4 regions of the Enterobacter sp. PL_is514 genome follow, and region 1 is predicted to be linked to each of the others. Evidence: predicted binding sites of a transcription regulator. Region 1 holds the regulator's gene; each other region holds the start of a gene.

Region 1 (4,764 bases):
GTCTCGCGCTGGATCTGCTGAGTCAGGGCATTAACCTGTCCCAGCACAAGCAGGCCTTCCTCTTTAAGCGCGGCGACCTCTTTTTCCAGGGCATCACGGCGGCGCTGGTTATCCGTCAGCTCAAGCGACTGGTATTGCTCAACGGCGGGATGCTCGCTGGAGCCGCATAGCGGACAGGGTTTGCCGGCCTCAAGCCGGGCACGATAGCTTTCCAGGTCTTTAATCGTCGCTTCGCGTTCGCACAGGGCCTTCAGGTCCAGATAGTGCTGGTGTTTCTCTTTGTACTGCTGGCGGCGCAGCGTCAGCGTTTCATTGAGTTTATTTTGTTCGGCCTGGGCCTTCTGCACGCTTTCACCGCTCTGGCGCAGGCGCTTTTGCAGCGGCTGATAGCGGGCATGCAGCGACGTTAGCCGCTGGCGCAGCGTGCGTGACCGGGACTGCTGCTCCATGGCCGCGCTGACCTCATCCGCCGTCAGGGTCAGCGCATTTTCCGGCATCTCAGCCAGCCTGTTGCGTAATTCACTCATCCGCGCAGCAAGCGAGGCTAACTGCGTTTTATCGCGGTTAAGCTGCGAGAACTGGGCGCGCCAGCCGGCAATCTCCTGGCCCAGCAGCCGATAGCGCTCGTGCTCCGCCAGCCACTGCGCCAGCGCCGTCAGTTCGGTCTGAAGCTGCTCGTGGTTACGCAGGGCGGTATTGCGGATACGTGAGCGCAGCGCGGTTCTGGCTTGTAAGCGAGTATTTACTTCGATAATTCGCTGCTGTGTCTGTGCCAGACGCGCGGTTTGCTCCTGCTGATGTTCCCAGAGCGGTCGAAGCTGGGCGGCGGGCAGAGCAAGCTGGAGCTTTGCCAGCTCTGGCGCAGCGTTCGTCAGCGCCTGTTGCGCCTGCAGCTGCGTCGCGGTGACGCGCTGTTGCTCGCGCACGAGCTCATCATGACGCGTAAGCCACTGAAAATCTTTCTGCTGGCTTTGCTGCTGAACCAGCAGGGTTTTCTCTTCGTCAGTAAGTGCCTGCAAACTTTGCTGTAACTGCTGCTGCTGTTCTTCGCTCAACAGCACGACGCCCGCCGCCTGCGCCTCGCACTTTTCAAGCACGCTGCGGGCGGCTTTATGTTTTTCAAACACCATGGCGGAAATCTGGCCGTAGATCTCGGTGCCGGTCAGCTCTTCCAGCAGCTCGGCACGATCGCTCGGTTTGGCATTAAGGAAGGCGGCAAACTGCCCCTGTGAGAGCAGCATCGAGCGGGTAAAGCGCCCGTAGTCCAGCCCGGTAAGCGCGGCGGTTTGCTCCAGCTTATCCGACACTTTGTCGGCCAGGATTTTGCCATCTTCACAGCGCGCCAGCTCCACGCGCGGCGCCTGCAGGTTCCCGTCCGGCTGGTTGCGCGCCCGGTTCTGGCTCCAGAAGGCGCGATAGGCGGTGCCTTTTACCTCGAACTCCACTTCTGCCAGGCATTCGGCGGTGTCGCGCGTCATCAGATCGTTTTGCGCCTGAGAGACCTTCTGCAGTCGCGGCGTTTCGTGATAAAGCGCCAGACAGATGGCGTCGAGCAGGGTAGTTTTTCCTGCTCCGGTCGCGCCGGTGATGGCAAACAGCCCGTTGCTGGCAAACGGCTCCGCGGTAAAGTCAATTTTCCACTCGCCCTTGAGTGAGTTGAGATTTTTCAGGCGCAGGCTCAAAATTTTCATGCGTTTTCTTCCTCATCATTGAGCGCATGCAGGGTATGGCTGAACAGTTCGCTGAGTCTTGCGCGCTTCGCGTCGTCAATCTCTTCCTGCGAGAGCCTGCGTTCAAACACCTCTTCAACCCGCAGTTCACTGAGCGTTTCACGTTGAGCGCTTAACAGAATTTTCTCGCGCTGCTCGCGGCTGCGGCGGACCAGTAAGACTTCGACGGGCAAATCCTCCGTCAGCGCCTGAATTTTGCGCTGCATATCGTGCAGGTAGTCATCGGTGGTGATTTCGATATCCAGCCAGACGGGGGGATCTTGTTCGACACCGCGCCACTGCTCCAGCTGGGCGGTGATGGCATCGAGATCGCCTTTCAGCACCGCCAGCGGCTGGGTGACCGGTACTTCCAGCGTCTCGACGGCGCGGAGTTTTCCCTCGCTGAAGCTCACCAGATGCACGGATTTGGCTTTGCCAGTTTCGTCAAAGCTGAGCGAAATAGGGGAGCCGCAGTAGCGGATGTGCTCGCTGCCGCCAATAACCTGCGCGCGGTGGATATGCCCGAGCGCAATGTAGTCGGCTGGCGGGAAGTTTTGCGCCGGAAAAGCATCCAGCGTGCCGATATAGATGTCACGCACGGCGTCACTTTTACTGGCCCCGACGGTGGTGAGATGCCCGGTCGCAATCACCGGAATAGGCTGGTCACCCCGCAGGGCACAGGCTTCGGCGTGCTGCTGGTGGTAATAGTCTGTGATGGCCTGTAAGAGATGTTGCTGCTTTTCTGTACCCGACAGCCCCGCCTGGCTTTGCACGATGTCCCGCGGACGTAAAAACGGTATCGGACACAGCACAGCCCCCGGCGACCCGTCGCGTTTATTCAGGATCTGTGGGGCGTGCCCGGCGCTGGCGACCACGGTGGTATTGAGAAATGCCAGGATATCGCGGGATTCATTGAGCGTGGCGACGGAATCATGGTTGCCGGCGACAATCACCAGGTGACAGCCAGTTTGCTGCAGATTCACCACGAAGCGGTTATACAGCTCACGCGCATAGCTGGGGGGCGAGCCGGTATCAAAGATGTCACCCGCCACAATAATCGCGTCCACCTCGTGCGTCCGGGCCGTTTCCAGCAGCCAGTTCAGGAACGCTTCATGTTCAGCCGCACGGCTTTTGCTGTAAAAATTTTGACCCAGATGCCAGTCCGAGGTGTGAAGTATGCGCATAGCTGATCCGTGGCAAAAAAGAGAAAGCAGGATTATAAACGTTCAGAGAAGGGAAAATAACCGCTGTAATAAAACAACGGTTTGCCCGTTATCGTGGTACTGTTTTTCATAAATCTGTCATAAATCTGACGCATAATGGCGCCGAATTACAAACTTGTAACTTAAATAAGATAAGACAGGGCAAAGTATGGCGAGACGTATTCTGGTCGTAGAAGATGAAGCTCCAATTCGTGAAATGGTGTGCTTCGTGCTCGAGCAAAACGGTTTCCAGCCGGTTGAAGCGGAAGATTATGACAGCGCAGTGAACCAGCTGAATGAACCCTGGCCCGATCTGATTCTGCTGGACTGGATGTTGCCTGGCGGCTCCGGACTGCAGTTTATCAAACACCTGAAGCGTGAAGCGCTGACCCGCGACATCCCGGTTGTGATGCTCACGGCGCGCGGAGAAGAAGAGGATCGCGTGCGCGGTCTTGAGACCGGCGCGGACGATTACATTACCAAACCGTTCTCCCCAAAAGAGCTGGTCGCCCGCATTAAAGCCGTGATGCGCCGTATTTCGCCGATGGCGGTGGAAGAGGTGATTGAGATGCAGGGGCTGAGCCTTGATCCCACCTCACACCGCGTGATGACCGGTGAAAATCCCCTCGACATGGGGCCTACCGAATTTAAACTCCTGCACTTCTTTATGACCCACCCGGAACGCGTGTACAGCCGCGAGCAGTTGCTGAATAACGTCTGGGGAACTAACGTGTATGTCGAAGACCGGACGGTTGACGTACATATTCGCCGCCTGCGAAAAGCACTGGAACTGAGCGGCCACGATCGCATGGTGCAGACGGTCCGCGGCACGGGTTATCGTTTTTCTACCCGTTTCTGAACAATGACAGGAGTGTGACGCGTGCTGGAACGTCTGTCATGGAAAAGGCTCGTCTTTGAACTGATCTTATGCTGTATTCCGGCCTTCCTTCTTGGGGCCTTTCTTGGACACCTGCCGTGGTTTCTGCTGGCGTCGGTCACCGGGCTGCTGATCTGGCATTTCTGGAACCTGCTGCGCCTCTCCTGGTGGCTGTGGGTTGACCGAAGTATGACGCCGCCGCCGGGAAGCGGCAGCTGGGAGCCGCTGCTGTACGGTCTGCATCAGATGCAGATGCGTAATAAAAAGCGTCGCCGCGAGCTGGGAAGCCTGATTAAGCGTTTCCGCAGCGGTGCAGAGTCGCTGCCGGATGCCGTGATTCTGACGACCGAAGAAGGGACGATCTTCTGGTGTAACGGCCTGGCGCAACAGCTGCTGGGCCTGCGCTGGCCGGATGACAACGGTCAAAATATCCTCAACCTTCTGCGCTATCCCGAGTTTACGCTGTACCTGAAAAAGCGTGATTTTACCCGTCCGCACAATCTGAAGCTCAATAATGGTCGCCATCTGGAGATCCGCGTGATGCCCTACAGCGATAAGCAGTGGCTGATGGTGGCGCGCGATGTTACCCAAATGCACCAGCTGGAAGGGGCGCGTCGCAACTTCTTCGCCAACGTCAGTCACGAACTGCGAACCCCGTTGACCGTGCTGCAGGGCTACCTGGAGATGATGCAGGAGCAAACGCTGGAAGGCGCGCCGCGTGAAAAAGCGCTGCACACCATGCGCGAGCAAACGCACCGGATGGAAGGGCTGGTGAAGCAGCTGCTGACGCTCTCGAAGATTGAAGCGGCGCCAACGCTGGCACTAAATGACACCATTGATGTCCCGATGATGCTGCGGGTCGTGGAGCGTGAAGCGCAGACGTTAAGCCACAAAAAGCATCACCTGACCTTTGAGGTCGACAATACGCTGAAGGTGCTGGGCAGCGAAGATGAACTGCGTAGCGCTATTTCCAACC
Region 2 (4,764 bases), on a different contig from region 1:
GAAAAGATCGCGGATGCCTTCCTGAGCAAATTCACCGAGGCGTTTAAGCAGGTGAAGATTGGCGATCCGCTCGACGAAAGCACCACGCTGGGGCCGCTGTCGTCGAAAGATGCGCTGGAAACGCTGACCAAACAGGTCAACGAGGCGGTGAAAAACGGCGCGACGCTGCACTATGGCGGCAAGCCGGTGCAGCGTGAGGGGAGCTTCTTCGAACCGACGATCCTGACGAATATCTCGCGCGACAACCCGGCGTACTTCGAAGAGTTCTTCGGCCCGGTGGCGCAGATGTACGTGGTAAAAAACGACGACGAGGCGGTCGCGCTGGCGAACGACTCCCACTACGGCCTGGGTGGAGCAGTATTCAGCCAGGATATCGAGCGCGCGAAGAAAATGGCGTCCCGGATCGAGACCGGGATGGTGTATATCAACTGGCTTACCGATACCGCGCCAGAGCTGCCGTTCGGCGGCGTGAAGCGCTCCGGTTACGGACGCGAGCTGTCGGATCTGGGGATCAAAGAGTTTGTGAACCAGAAGCTGGTGGTGGTGCGTCAGTAAGAGGTCATAAAAAAACCTGCCAGCCGGCAGGTTTACTATGAACACTGTCATCGCCTTTCTTGCCGGGTGGCGCTGCGCTTACCCGGCCTACAATGTGCAACAATTTTAATATATTGCCCCTTTGATTGTAGGCCCGCGCAAGCGTAGCGCCGCCGGGCGAAACGCACACACAGGCTTAGAAGGACACTCCACCGCCTACATATGCGCCGTCAATCAGCGTGTGGTTCGGACGACCGTCTTTACCATCAACGCTCACGTGGCGGTAGCCCACTTTCAGGGTCACCGGCGCGATCGGCGTCCAGCTTACGCCACCATTGGCTTCCACGTAGTTTTTCACGCTGTTGTTCAGCCCTTCTGGCGCCACGTAGCCTTCACCGTACACGTGGATGCTGTCGGTCAGGGCAACGTTTACGCCACCACCGATGGGGAACGCCACGCCGTTATCGCCTTTTTTCGGGCCGATGTAGATGGCTTTGGCACCCGCATTCAGCATTACCGGGCCCACTTCCAGGTTGTAGCCTGCGCCTACGCCGCCGGTCTGGGTACCGTCATCGGTGTTTTTAAGCCAGTTGCTTTCGGCATACAGGCCGGATGAGGATTTCCCCATTTCGAGGTTGAGGTTGGTAAAGTTTTTACCCTGCTCAATGCTGCCACCCATTGCCAGAGCGGAACCCGAGAGGGCGGTCAGAGCAGAAAGAAGAAGGATATTCAGTTTTTTCATGTTTTATGCCTCGTCATTAAATTCATCTGGGGGCACCTTAACAAGCGATGTTTATGACTGCAAATGTGATGAAGGTCGCTGTTTTATGCTGATATTGTTAACTTTTTTATTTGAAATGTTGCATCGATGTTTGATTGTCGAGGTGTCAACGCGTGATGTTCGGACGTTTAGGCACCGTTTAATTTTTTGACTAAACATAAACTGAACGAAGAAGGGATAGTGATTAGAGGTGAATTAATTGAGTTTCTAATAATTTCCAAAAGTATTTCAGTTGTCACACAATACAACACAACCTTACATTTCCGGGCATTGAATATACGTTCACTCGCCCATGCCGGTTGCCTTTCCATGTCATTTTTCTGACACGTTTATTCTTTACGTTGTTGGCTTCACTAACTGGATGCTAACAATATGAAAAGAAAAATTATTCCTGTGCTTATCGGTTGTGCGCTCTCTTTCTCTGGCCTGGCGGCACAGCCTACCGCTGAGCGCTATGTCGTCAGCTTCCCTGACGGCTCGCATGTGAAATACAGCGGAGCGTTTGCCGATGCGTTCCCGAACGGGCTCCCGGTAGGGATTGGCTCTGGCCTGCTGTTTACGGGCAAGCAGGGCGACGCCCTGACGTTTGCGACCGTGACCGATCGCGGTCCCAACGCCGATGCGCCAAAAATGGGTAAAAACGAAGCCAAAATATTTGTCACGCCAGATTTCGCGCCGCTGCTGATGACCATCCGCGTTCAGAACGGCAAAGCAGAGGCAACGGATGCCCGCCCGCTGCATGACGATAAAGGCGAGATTAACGGTCTGCCGCTGCAAAGCGGCGTGATTGGTTCCACCAATGAAGTGGCGTTCAGCGATACCTTAAAGACGCTCAAGGGTGACAACCGCGGACTGGATACGGAAGGCATCACGCCGGACGGCAAAGGCGGCTACTGGCTGTGCGACGAGTACGGCCCGTTCCTGATTAACGTCGACAGCAAAGGCAAGATCCTCGCGATCCACGGGCCGCAGGCCGCGGAAGGGGAAAAATCCATCGCGGGCGGTCTGCCAAACATCATCAAATGGCGCCAGCCCAACCGGGGCTTTGAAGGCCTGACCCGAATGCCGGACGGGCGGATTATCGCCGCCGTGCAAAGCACGCTGGACATCGACGGTAAAAGCAAAAAGCAGGCGCTGTTCACCCGACTGGTGAGCTTCGACCCGGCGACCGGCAAAACCGCGATGTACGGTTACCCCATCGACAGCGCGGCCTACGATAAAAACAGCGACGCCAAAATCGGCGACATCGTGGCGCTCGATAATCAGCACATCCTGCTGATTGAGCAGGGAAGCGATAAAAACGACGGGATGCGTAACCTGATTTACAAGGTGGATCTCAGCAAGGCGAGCGATCTTTCCGCCTTTGACAAGCCGGGCGAGTACCCGGAATTTGATGATGAGAAAACCCTGGCGCAGCGCGGGATTACCCTCGCGGCAAAAATGCAGGTGGTCGATCTCCGCGCGCTGGGCTGGCAGCAGGAGAAGGCTGAAGGGCTGGCGCTTATCGACAGCAAAACGCTTGCGGTGGCGAACGATAACGACTTTGGCGTGAAGGTGGCGATGCAAAACCCGGTCGAGGGCAAGAAGCTCAAGGATTATCGGGTGAACGCGGAAGGCAAGTTGACGCTGGATGATAAGCCGGTGGAAACCACGCTCAGCGTGAAGCCGCTGAAGAAGCCGGAGTCCGACAGCGAGCTGTGGATTGTGACGCTGCCGGAGGCGGTGAAATAAGTTTACCGCTCACCCCTCTCCCCACAGGGGAGAGGGGATTGTTCGGAGCGCATAGTTAAGCGGGGAGGCTATTTCTTCAGACCCGCAAACGCCGCACGAATCTCCTCTTCCGGCAGTTGGATGCCTATAAACACCATCACGCTGTGCGGCGGTTCATCGCCCCACGGTCGGTCCCAGTCGGCGCTGTACAGGCGCTGCACGCCCTGGAACAGCAGGCGGTTGGGCTCGCCGTCAATCCACAGCATCCCTTTGTAGCGCAGCAGCTTGTCGGCAAACGACAGCAGCAGGTTCTCCATTACGCGGGAGACTTCGCTGATATCCACCGGATAATCCAGCTCCACCACAATTGACGCCACGTCGTTTTGCTTGTCTCCCATAAAGTGGAAGCGCGGTTTTGCGGTGACATTCTCCTCCAGCATAAAGCCGTTGGTGTTGAACAGCTGGGACAGGTCGATATCGGCGTGCGTCACCGTGTAAATTGGCGCGCGGGAGTTGATGCGCGTCAGGCGCTCGCGAAGCTTAACGCTTTCGCCCGCCACGTCGGTTTTGGTCAGCAGGATGCGGTCGGCGTAGCCCACCTGAGACTGGGCGATGGTGAACTGATTCATCTGCTCATCGGCGTGGACCGCATCGACCAGGGCAATGACGCCGTCCAGCAGATAGCGCTGGCAAAGGATCTCATGAGAGAAAAAGGTCTGAATAATCGGGCCGGGGTCGGCCATGCCGGTGCACTCGATCACCAGGCGGTCAAAGTCGATTTCACCGCGATCGCGGCTGTCGAGCAGGTCCAGCAGGGCGTCTTCCAGCTCGTTAGAGCGGGTGCAGCAGATACAGCCGTTGGTCAGGGTTTTGATCTGCGTGGCGCGATCGCCAATCAGCTGGTCGTCTACGGAGACTTCGCCAAATTCGTTTTCGATGACGGCGATTTTAAAACCGTGCTGTTCATTCAGGATGTGGCGCAGCAGGGTGGTTTTACCGGTGCCGAGGAAACCGGTCAGCAGGGTAACGGCAATCGGGGTCATGGTCTCTCCTTTAGCAGCAGCGGACGCCGCCTTCTCCACTTCCGCCGTAGCGCGCTTCCTGACGCTCGCGGAAGAATTCGGTGTAGGTCATGTACGGCTTATCCGGATGGTTGGTCTTCATATGCTCAACGTAGTTGTCATAGTCCGGAATGCCAATCAGCATTTTCGCCGCCTGACCGAGGTATTTTTTTGCTTCGCCTAAGTTACCAAACATAACGGGTCCTGATAAGAAAAAGCCCGGTGGCGCGCAGCGATCCGGGCCTACAGTTACATGCTGGATTAATGGTGTGAAGAGGTCTTCACGCCGCCTTCCGGCACCGGCACGTACGGGGTTTCTTTGTCCGTACGGCCTTCAGCGTTACGCACTTTCAACCAGGTTTTGATGCCGTAGAAGATAATGCTGTACACCACCACCAGGAACAGAATGCTCAGACCCGCGTTGGTGTAGTTGTTCACCACGATATGGTTCATGTTGGCAATCTGCTGCGCGGTCAGATCCGCGCCGCCTGCGGCAATCTTCTCTTTGTACTGGTTAGCCATGAAGAAGAAGCCTTCCAGCTGCGGGTTGGCGCTGAACAGCTTCAGGCCAAGCGCCCAGGTGGTGCAGAGCAGCAGCCACAGCGCAGGAACAACCGTTACCCAGATGTATTTGGTGCGTTTCATCTTCACGAGGACCACGGTGCCGAGCACCAGCGC
Region 3 (4,764 bases), on a different contig from region 1:
TCGAGATGTGATTGCCCTTATTCCCTCTCCCTGTGGGAGAGGGAATAAGGGCATCAGGCCGCAGAGCCTGATTGTCGGGTGTCGGCCTCGCCTTACCCGACCTACAAAACCTACTTCCGGTGAATGAATTCAACCGCTTTATCCGGGAAATCCGTAAACAGTCCGTCCACGTCCGCCTGGTTATACAACACCTCATAAAGCTGATTCACATTCGTGGCATACGGCGGCAGCTGGTCTGCACGCACGGTATACGGATGCACCTGCATCTTGCTGTCGTGCGCCTCTTTCACCATCGCCGTCAGCTTCACGTGGCCCGGCGCTGAGCCCTCCGCCACCAGCATGTGATAATCCGGCCCGATGCCGTCGGCGTACTGCGCAATCTGCTTCATCGCGCCCGGCTTAAACATCCAGTCGTAGTTGTAGTTAACCCACTTCCCGTCCGGCTGTTTCTCCTGAGTTTCATTCCAGTCAGTGTAGGCAATCAGCTGCACCAGGTTGAGGTTCATGCCCATCTTCGGCTCCAGCTCGGTTTTGATGCGCTTCAGCTCGGCGGCATCAAAACACTGCAGGTAGACTTTGTCCTTCTTGCTGGTGTAGCCGTACTGCTTCAGCACCTCCAGCGTCTTTGCGGCAATGTCTTTTCCTTCCTGATGGTGGAACCACGGCGCTTTGATCTCCGGGTAGATACCGATATTTTTACCGGTTGAGTGGTTCAGCCCCTGAACAAACTCAATCTCTTCCTGGAAGGTATGAATGCGGAAGTCAGATTTGCCCATCGGGAAACGTCCCGGATAGACCTGCACCTTCTTGCCGTTTTCAATCTCGAAGCCTTCGGTAAACTTCAGGGAACGGATCTCCGCCAGGGTGAAATCAATGGCGTAGTAGCGGCCATCTTTTCGCGCGCGGTCCGGGAAACGCTCCGCCACGTCCGTCACGCGGTCCAGATAGTGGTCATGCAGGACCACCAGCTGGTCGTCCTTCGTCATCACCAGATCCTGCTCGAGGTAATCCGCACCCTGCGCATAGGCCATCGCTTTCGCCGGCAGCGTATGCTCCGGCAGATAGCCACTCGCGCCACGGTGGGCAATAACGATTTTATCCGCCGCCAGCGCGGAGCCTGTCATCAGGCCCGCCAGCAGCAGGCCTGTCGCTAACTGAGTTAATTTCATCGTAAAGCTCCTTATTGACGACGTGCCAGCACTTCCGCGTGGTGACGTTTCTCACCGATCATCACAACAATCAGCAGCAGTACCGCCAGCACGCTACCGCCGATCATCACCATAAAGCCGCCGTCCCAGCCGAAGAAGTCAACGGTGTAGCCCACAATGGCGCTCGCCGCGACCGAACCGCCGAGGTAACCGAACAGGCCGGTAAAGCCTGCCGCCGTGCCCGCCGCTTTTTTCGGCGCCAGCTCCAGGGCATGCAGGCCGATCAGCATCACCGGACCGTAAATCAGGAAACCGATGACGATCATGCAGGCCATGTCTACTGATGGATTGCCCGGCGGGTTAAGCCAGTAAACAACCGTCGCGATGGTCACCAGGGTCATAAAGAAGACGCCCGTCGCACCGCGGTTACCCTTAAACACCTTGTCCGACATCCAGCCGCAAAGCAGCGTGCCTGGGATCCCGGCATATTCATACAGGAAATAGGCCCAGGAGGATTTATCCAGCGCGAAGTGCTTCACCTCTTTCAGGTAGGTTGGCGACCAGTCGAGGATGCCGTAGCGCAGCAGGTAAACGAACACGTTCGCCACCGCGATGTACCACAGCAGCTTGTTCGGCAGGACGTACTTCATGAAGATCTGTTTTGCGGTCAGCTCCTCTTCGTGCTCCTTGCTGTAATCATCCGGATAGTCGTTTTTGTACTCTTCAATCGGCGGCAGGCCGCAGGACTGAGGCGTATCACGCATCAGCGCGAAAGCGAAAATCGCCACCACGATGGCGCCAAAGGCAGGCATATACAGCGCAGCGTGCCAGTCGTTGAACCAGGCCATCCCCAGCAGGAACAGCAGCGGCGGAATACCGCCACCCACGTTATGGGCACAGTTCCACACCGACACGATGCCGCCGCGCTCCTTCTGCGACCACCAGTGCACCATGGTGCGTCCGCACGGCGGCCACCCCATCCCCTGGAACCAGCCGCAGAGGAACAGCAGCACGAACATGATGGCAATGCTGGAGGTTGCCCACGGCACAAAGCCCATGAACAGCATCACCGCGGCCGCCAGGATCAGACCGGCGGGCAGGAACACGCGCGGATTCGAGCGATCCGACACGGAGCCCATGATGAATTTGGAAAAACCGTAGGCGATGGAGATCCCCGACAGCGCGAACCCCAGATCGCCGCGGGAAAAGCCCTGCTCCACCAGATACGGCATGGCGAGCGCGAAGTTTTTACGTACAAGGTAGTACGCCGCGTACCCGAAGAAGATCCCCAGGAAGATTTGCCAACGCAGACGGCGATAGAGCGGATCTATTTCTGCCTCTGGCAGACGCGCCCTGTGGGGCGCAGGTTTGAAGATACTGAGCATAACAGCCTCCGTGGCCTTGAAATGAATGAGCAGGTGGCTCGCACCTGAATTCCAGAGGCGGGGATGTTAAGAAATCACGGTGATTGTTACTGTGAATCAACGCACAGATTGTTACAGAAATATGACAGAATGCGCAAAAAAGCGCATGAAATCACGTTTCACTTTCGAATTCCGCGCGTTTATGTTCGAAATCAAACAAACCACAAAATTAATATGGCTAAATGATAAAAAACGAACATAGAGGGTAAACAATGACCATTCACGATCCTCGCTACAGCGATGTGATAATCATTGGCGGTGGCGCAACCGGCGCCGGGATCGCACGCGATTGCGCCCTTCGCGGCCTGAGCGTCACGCTTCTGGAACGCCATGATATCGCTACGGGCGCAACCGGGCGTAACCACGGCCTGCTGCACAGCGGCGCGCGGTATGCGGTCACCGACGCTGAATCCGCGCGCGAATGTATTGCTGAAAACCAGATCCTCAAGCGTATCGCCCGCCACTGCATTGAGCCGACCGACGGCCTCTTTATTACCCTTCCCGAAGATGATCTCGCCTTTCAGGACACCTTTATTACCGCCTGCAGCGCCGCGGGCATTCAGGCTGAGGCCCTGGATCCGGCGCTGGCGCGGTGGCTGGAACCGTCGGTTAACCCGGCGCTTATCGGCGCGGTGAAGGTCCCTGACGGCACCGTCGATCCGTTCCGCCTGACCGCCGCCAATATGCTGGACGCCCGCGAGCATGGCGCGCACATCCTGACCGGGCATGAAGTGACCGGGCTTATCCGCGAAGGCCATCGTATCTGCGGCGTGCGGATCCTTGATACGCAATATAACGAACACAGCGAGCTGTATGCCGCCGTTGTGGTCAACGCGGCGGGGATCTGGGGGCAGCGGATTGCGGAATACGCGGACCTGTCGGTGCGCATGTTCCCGGCGAAAGGCTCGCTGCTGATCCTAGACCACCGCATCAATAACCACGTGATCAACCGCTGCCGCAAACCGTCTGACGCCGATATCCTCGTGCCGGGAGATACCATTTCGTTAATCGGGACGACCTCAACCCACGTGGACTACAGTGAGATTGACTACAACCGCGTCACTGCTGAAGAGGTGGACATCCTGCTGCGCGAAGGGGAAAAACTGGCGCCGGTGATGGCCCAGACGCGTATTCTTCGCGCCTACGCGGGCGTGCGTCCGCTGGTCGCCAGCGACAACGACCCGAGCGGACGTAACGTCAGCCGGGGCATCGTGCTGCTCGATCACGCCGAACGCGACGGCATGGACGGGTTTATCACCATCACCGGCGGCAAGCTGATGACCTACCGCCTGATGGCCGAGTGGGCGACCGATGCCGTCTGCCGCAAGCTGGGCAATACCGAACGGTGCGTGACGGCAGAACAAGCCCTGCCCGGCTCGCGTCAGTCCACCGAGAAGACGCTGCAAAAAATTATCTCCCTGCCCGCGCCGCTGCGCGGGTCCGCTATTTACCGCCACGGCGACAGAACGCCACAGTGGCTCGGTGAAGGACGACTGAGCCGCAGCCTGGTGTGCGAGTGCGAAGCCGTCACCGCCGGTGAGGTGCAGTACGCAGTGGAGAATCTGACGGTCAACAGCCTGCTCGATCTTCGCCGCCGCACCCGCGTCGGAATGGGCACCTGTCAGGGCGAGCTGTGCGCCTGTCGTGCCGCCGGTCTGCTGCAGCGTTTTCACACCACCACCGCCACCCAGTCGCTCGATCAGCTCAGCGCGTTTTTAAACGAGCGCTGGAAAGGCATTCAGCCTGTCGCCTGGGGCGATGCCCTGCGGGAAAGCGAATTTACCCGCTGGGTCTACCAGGGGCTTTGCGGTCTTGAGAAGGAGCAACGCGATGAAATTTGATACCGTCATCGTCGGCGGCGGGCTGGCAGGCCTGCTCTGCGGCATCAAACTCACGAAGCAGGGGCTGCGCTGCGCCATTATCACCCGGGGCCAGAGCGCCCTGCACTTCTCGTCGGGCTCGCTGGATCTGGTGGACGAAGCGTACCGCGATAAGCTGCCGCCGGAACACCCGTATCACCTGATTGGCGCGCAGCATATTGACCGCTTTGCGCTGGAAACCGAAGCGCTGCTGGCGGACTGCGGCGCACGTCTGCAGGGCAGCGCCCGGCTCAATCACCAGCGCGTTACGCCGCTCGGCACCCTGCGTTCCGCGTGGCTCAGCCCGGAGGAGGTGCCCATTGCCCCCATTCG
Region 4 (4,764 bases), on a different contig from region 1:
GGTGGCCTTTACCACCTTGCTGGAAAGTTCGCTGCCGGAGCTGAATCAGGCCTGGCAGGCAGTCGATGAACAGCCGCACGCTAACCGGTTTTTATCGCATGAGCAGGTGATGCAGGCGCTGGCAGGCTGGCGCGCTCGCAGCGTGGTGCAGACCATCACGCTCAATTTTAGCGATGCGTTCAGCGCCATGCGTTCGCTGAAGGGCATAGGCGCCACGCACCTGCATACCGGACGCGAGAAAAAACCGCTCACCCGCGGTCAGCTGCAGCGCCTTGAGCTGGCCTGGCCGCAGCAGCGGGGTCAATTCCCGCTCTCCTATCAACTTTTTCATGGGATTATCGAACGTGACTGAACGTTATTTTGTCACCGGCACGGACACAGAAGTGGGCAAAACGGTGGCCAGCTCTGCGCTGCTGCAGGCGGCACGAAAGCTCGGAAAAAACACCGCCGGATATAAGCCCGTTGCTTCCGGCAGCGAGATGACGGCGGAAGGGTTACGCAACACCGACGCGCTGGCGCTCCAGCGTAACAGCACGCGTGAACTCGCCTATTCAGCGGTCAATCCGTACACCTTTGCCGAGCCGACCTCGCCGCACATCATCAGCGCTGACGAAGGTCGTCCGATTAATTTCGCCGTGCTTTCAGCCGGGTTACGGGCGCTGGAAAGCCAGGCCGACTGGGTGCTGGTGGAAGGGGCTGGCGGCTGGTTTACGCCGCTTTCGGACACGCAGACGTTTGCTGACTGGGTGCAGGCCGAGCAGCTTCCGGTCATTCTGGTCGTCGGCGTTAAGCTGGGCTGTATCAATCACGCCATGCTGACCGCGCAGGCCATACGGCAGGCCGGGCTGCGTCTGGCGGGCTGGATAGCCAACGACGTGGTTGCGCCGGGGAAACGACATCAGGAGTATCTGGCGACGCTCAGGCGCGTTCTTCCCGCCCCGTGCCTCGGGGAAATTCCCTGGCTTGCTGACGGCGCGGAAAATGCCGAAACCGGGCGTTATCTCGATCTCAGCGTCTTGCTTCCCGCGACATCCAGTGCGCGATAAGCTCGTCATCCAGTTCGTTAACGTGGCCCTGCGCCACGTTACGCCCGCGATAGAGCATACAGAAACGGTCCGCAACCCGGCGGATAAACGACAGCTGCTGCTCCGCTAACAGCACCGTCATACCTAACTCCCGGTTTAAGCGCACCAGCAGCTGCCCCAGCTTCTGGGCGAAGCTGTGTCCTGCGCCGTGCAGGGGCTCATCGAGGATCAGCAGGTGAGGACGGTTCACCAGCGCATTAGCCAGCGCCAGCTGGTACTGGTCGTCCGGAGAGAGCGTGTTGGCGCGGGTCTGTCGCAATGCGTAGAGCGCCGGAAACAGGTCGTAAACGTCGCTTTTCGCTTCCGGATTGGGTTTCCCCATCGCCCGCATGGCGATATGCAGATTCTCCTCAATCGTTAACTGGGAGAAGATCCGCCTGTCCTGCGGGACATAGCCTATCTCCGTTCCTGAACGCTGTTCTGGCGGCAGGTTAAGCAAATCGCGCGGCGGCGCGCCTGCCTCATGCCAGATGATGCTGCCGCTTTCGACGGGCACTCTCCCGGCGATGCAATTCATGAGGGTGGTTTTCCCCATTCCCGGCAGGCCAACGACGCCTGTACACATTCCTTGCGGAAAATCCAAATTCACGTTCCATAGCGTATGTTGGCTTCCGTAAAACTGATTCACAGCACGCAGACTCAACATCTTTCTCTCCTTAAAAATGTGTGTAGGTGAGGCTCGGGTTTGAATCTGCAAAACCCCTGCCAGAAACCGAAAAATGTTTAAAAAACCGGCTTTTTTAGGAATAAGTCATCGGAGAGGGGCCGAGAAAAAACGGGATTGCACATCGACGGTGCTGGCGGTGTTGAGTTGTGGTGCAGAACCCGAAATGCTGAAAATGTGAGCAAGATCGCATCGGTTGGTTATGAATGACGCAACTGTTAATCAGCAAAAAATAGCTATAAAAATTTTTTACCGCCGTCTCGTGGGAAAATCCGGGAATTTGCCGAGCGCCAGTCTGCATGGGCTGGAAGCAGTTATCCACTATTCCTGTGGATAACCATGTGCATTAGAGTTAGAAAACACGCGATAAGCGAGAGAAGACGCGGCTTACGCCCAAATTGACGCGAAACGCGGCTTTAGAAAATATCGTTTATTATTTAATTGCTTAGATAAAAGCAATTCCCGTCATGAAAGTGTCACCCGTTGCCACAAAACTATCATTACCTGGCTTGACAAATGTTAAAAAAGAAAAAGTTCTGGGGATAACCTGACCTGACTGGTGTTTTATATTGTCACAGTCCAAATTTTGGTCGCTATCGCGCTAATCATTCAGGCGCTACTCTAAATATCCTGACATGCTACTGGTTTTTCATCCAGTGTTTTTTACTGGCATTCCTGGCAACAAGGAGTAAAATTACTCACCTGCCGCTTATAACGTCATCAGGTTGTCGCCCATGAGTAAACCGTTCAAATTGAATTCTGCTTTCCGTCCATCTGGCGATCAGCCTGAGGCGATCCGTCGTCTGGAAGAAGGGCTGGAAGATGGGCTGGCGCACCAGACGCTGCTGGGGGTAACCGGCTCGGGTAAAACGTTCACTATCGCCAACGTGATTGCGGATCTCCAGCGCCCCACGATGGTGCTGGCACCCAATAAAACCCTGGCCGCACAGCTTTACGGCGAGATGAAAGAGTTCTTCCCGGAAAACGCCGTGGAGTATTTCGTCTCCTACTACGATTACTACCAGCCTGAAGCCTATGTACCGAGCTCTGACACCTTCATTGAGAAAGATGCCTCGGTGAACGAACACATCGAGCAGATGCGTCTGTCGGCCACTAAGGCGCTTCTGGAGCGTCGCGATGTGGTCGTTGTCGCATCGGTTTCCGCGATCTACGGCCTGGGCGATCCGGATCTCTATCTCAAGATGATGCTGCACCTGACGCAGGGGATGATCATCGACCAGCGCGCCATCGTCCGTCGTCTGGCTGAGCTGCAGTATGCCCGTAACGATCAGGCGTTCCAGCGCGGCACCTTCCGCGTACGCGGTGAGGTGATCGACATCTTCCCGGCGGAATCGGACGATATGGCGCTGCGCGTCGAGTTGTTCGACGAAGAGGTTGAACGCCTGTCGCTCTTCGACCCGCTGACCGGACACGTTGAGTCGGTGATCCAGCGCTTCACCATCTACCCGAAAACGCACTACGTGACGCCGCGCGAGCGTATCGTGCAGGCGATGGAAGAGATCAAAGTGGAGCTGGCCGAGCGCCGTAAGGTGCTGCTGGCCAACAATAAGCTGCTGGAAGAGCAGCGCCTGAGCCAGCGTACCCAGTTTGACCTTGAGATGATGAACGAGCTGGGCTACTGCTCCGGCATTGAAAACTACTCCCGCTTCCTCTCCGGGCGCGGGCCGGGCGAGCCGCCGCCGACGCTGTTTGATTACCTTCCGGCAGACGGTTTGCTGGTGATCGATGAATCCCACGTTACGATCCCGCAGATCGGCGGGATGTACCGCGGCGACCGGGCGCGTAAAGAGACGCTGGTGGAGTACGGATTCCGCCTGCCGTCGGCGCTGGATAACCGTCCGATGAAGTTTGAAGAGTTTGAGGCGCTCGCGCCGCAAACCATCTACGTCTCGGCCACGCCGGGCAACTACGAGCTGGAGAAATCCGGTGAAGATGTTGTCGATCAGGTTGTGCGTCCAACGGGTCTGCTCGACCCGATTATTGAAGTTCGTCCGGTGGCCACCCAGGTGGACGATCTGCTCTCGGAAATTCGCGCCCGTTCCGCCATCAACGAGCGCGTGCTGGTGACCACGCTCACCAAGCGTATGGCGGAAGACCTGACCGAGTATCTCGAAGAGCACGGCGAGAAGGTGCGTTATCTGCACTCGGATATCGATACCGTGGAGCGCATGGAGATTATCCGCGACCTGCGTCTGGGCGAGTTTGACGTGCTGGTGGGGATTAACCTGCTGCGAGAAGGTCTCGATATGCCGGAGGTCTCGCTGGTGGCGATTCTGGATGCGGACAAAGAGGGCTTCCTGCGTTCTGAACGCTCCCTGATCCAGACCATCGGCCGCGCCGCGCGTAACGTCAACGGTAAAGCGATTCTGTACGGTGACAAAATTACCCCGTCGATGGCGAAAGCGATTGGTGAAACGGAGCGCCGCCGCGAGAAACAGCAGCGCTACAACGAAGAACACGGTATTACGCCGCAGGGTCTGAACAAGAAGGTGGTGGATATTCTGGCGCTGGGTCAGAACATTGCCAAAACCAAAGCGAAAGGCCGCGGCAAGGCGCGTTCAGTGGTGGAAGAAGATACCGTCGTGCTGACGCCGAAAGCGCTGCAGCAGAAAATCCACGAGCTGGAAGGTCAGATGATGCAGCACGCGCAGAACCTGGAGTTCGAAGAGGCGGCGCAGATCCGCGACCAGCTTCATCAACTGCGGGATCTGTTTATCGCGGCATCGTGAGACGGTTTTGCCCGGTGGCGCTGCGCTTACCGGGCCTACGGGGTTAGCGTCTTTTGTAGCCCCGGTAAGCGCAGCGCCACCGGGGGGTTTTTGCTAACCCAGCGCCTGAATCGCCTTCTCCAGCGCCTCGCGCAGCAGATGGCGGTCGTGGCGATACTTGATGTCTGAGGCCTCCAGCGGCTCCTGCACCACCAGACGATTGCCAATCCCTGACACATCCACTTTTGGTCCCACGACTACGCCGTCAATGATTTTCTTGCCGACG

The links. The regulator PhoB, encoded in region 1, activates phosphate uptake and scavenging genes when phosphate is short. The targets are predictions, from matches to a motif close to CTGTCATAAAACTGNCNNAT.
Region 2: a site for PhoB is predicted at 1,623-1,642, ahead of AC0TNG_RS14350 (esterase-like activity of phytase family protein). Genes of this name have one in related genera too.
Region 3: a site for PhoB is predicted at 2,642-2,661, ahead of glpT (glycerol-3-phosphate transporter). Genes of this name have one in related genera too.
Region 4: a site for PhoB is predicted at 2,233-2,252, ahead of uvrB (excinuclease ABC subunit UvrB). Genes of this name have one in related genera too.

The regions. Positions count from the first base shown of each region.
Region 1 covers NZ_JBVPGN010000032.1:125,675-130,438, forward strand. The annotation lists gene sbcC (exonuclease subunit SbcC) at 1-1,691, opposite strand, end outside; gene sbcD (exonuclease subunit SbcD) at 1,688-2,893, opposite strand; gene phoB (phosphate response regulator transcription factor PhoB) at 3,081-3,770, shown strand; gene phoR (phosphate regulon sensor histidine kinase PhoR) at 3,792-4,764, shown strand, end outside.
Region 2 covers NZ_JBVPGN010000033.1:276,768-281,531, reverse strand. The annotation lists gene AC0TNG_RS14360 (NAD-dependent succinate-semialdehyde dehydrogenase) at 1-555, shown strand, start outside; gene AC0TNG_RS14355 (YfaZ family outer membrane protein) at 731-1,276, opposite strand; gene AC0TNG_RS14350 (esterase-like activity of phytase family protein) at 1,688-3,046, shown strand; gene yjiA (GTPase) at 3,115-4,068, opposite strand; gene AC0TNG_RS14340 (YbdD/YjiX family protein) at 4,079-4,282, opposite strand; gene AC0TNG_RS14335 (carbon starvation CstA family protein) at 4,348-4,764, opposite strand, start outside.
Region 3 covers NZ_JBVPGN010000030.1:15,196-19,959, forward strand. The annotation lists gene yfaE (class I ribonucleotide reductase maintenance protein YfaE) at 1-11, shown strand, start outside; gene glpQ (glycerophosphodiester phosphodiesterase) at 111-1,169, opposite strand; gene glpT (glycerol-3-phosphate transporter) at 1,181-2,533, opposite strand; gene glpA (anaerobic glycerol-3-phosphate dehydrogenase subunit A) at 2,785-4,413, shown strand; gene glpB (glycerol-3-phosphate dehydrogenase subunit GlpB) at 4,403-4,764, shown strand, end outside.
Region 4 covers NZ_JBVPGN010000036.1:215,842-220,605, forward strand. The annotation lists gene bioC (malonyl-ACP O-methyltransferase BioC) at 1-352, shown strand, start outside; gene bioD (dethiobiotin synthase) at 345-1,046, shown strand; gene AC0TNG_RS21375 (ABC transporter ATP-binding protein) at 1,009-1,731, opposite strand; gene uvrB (excinuclease ABC subunit UvrB) at 2,484-4,499, shown strand; gene yvcK (uridine diphosphate-N-acetylglucosamine-binding protein YvcK) at 4,593-4,764, opposite strand, start outside.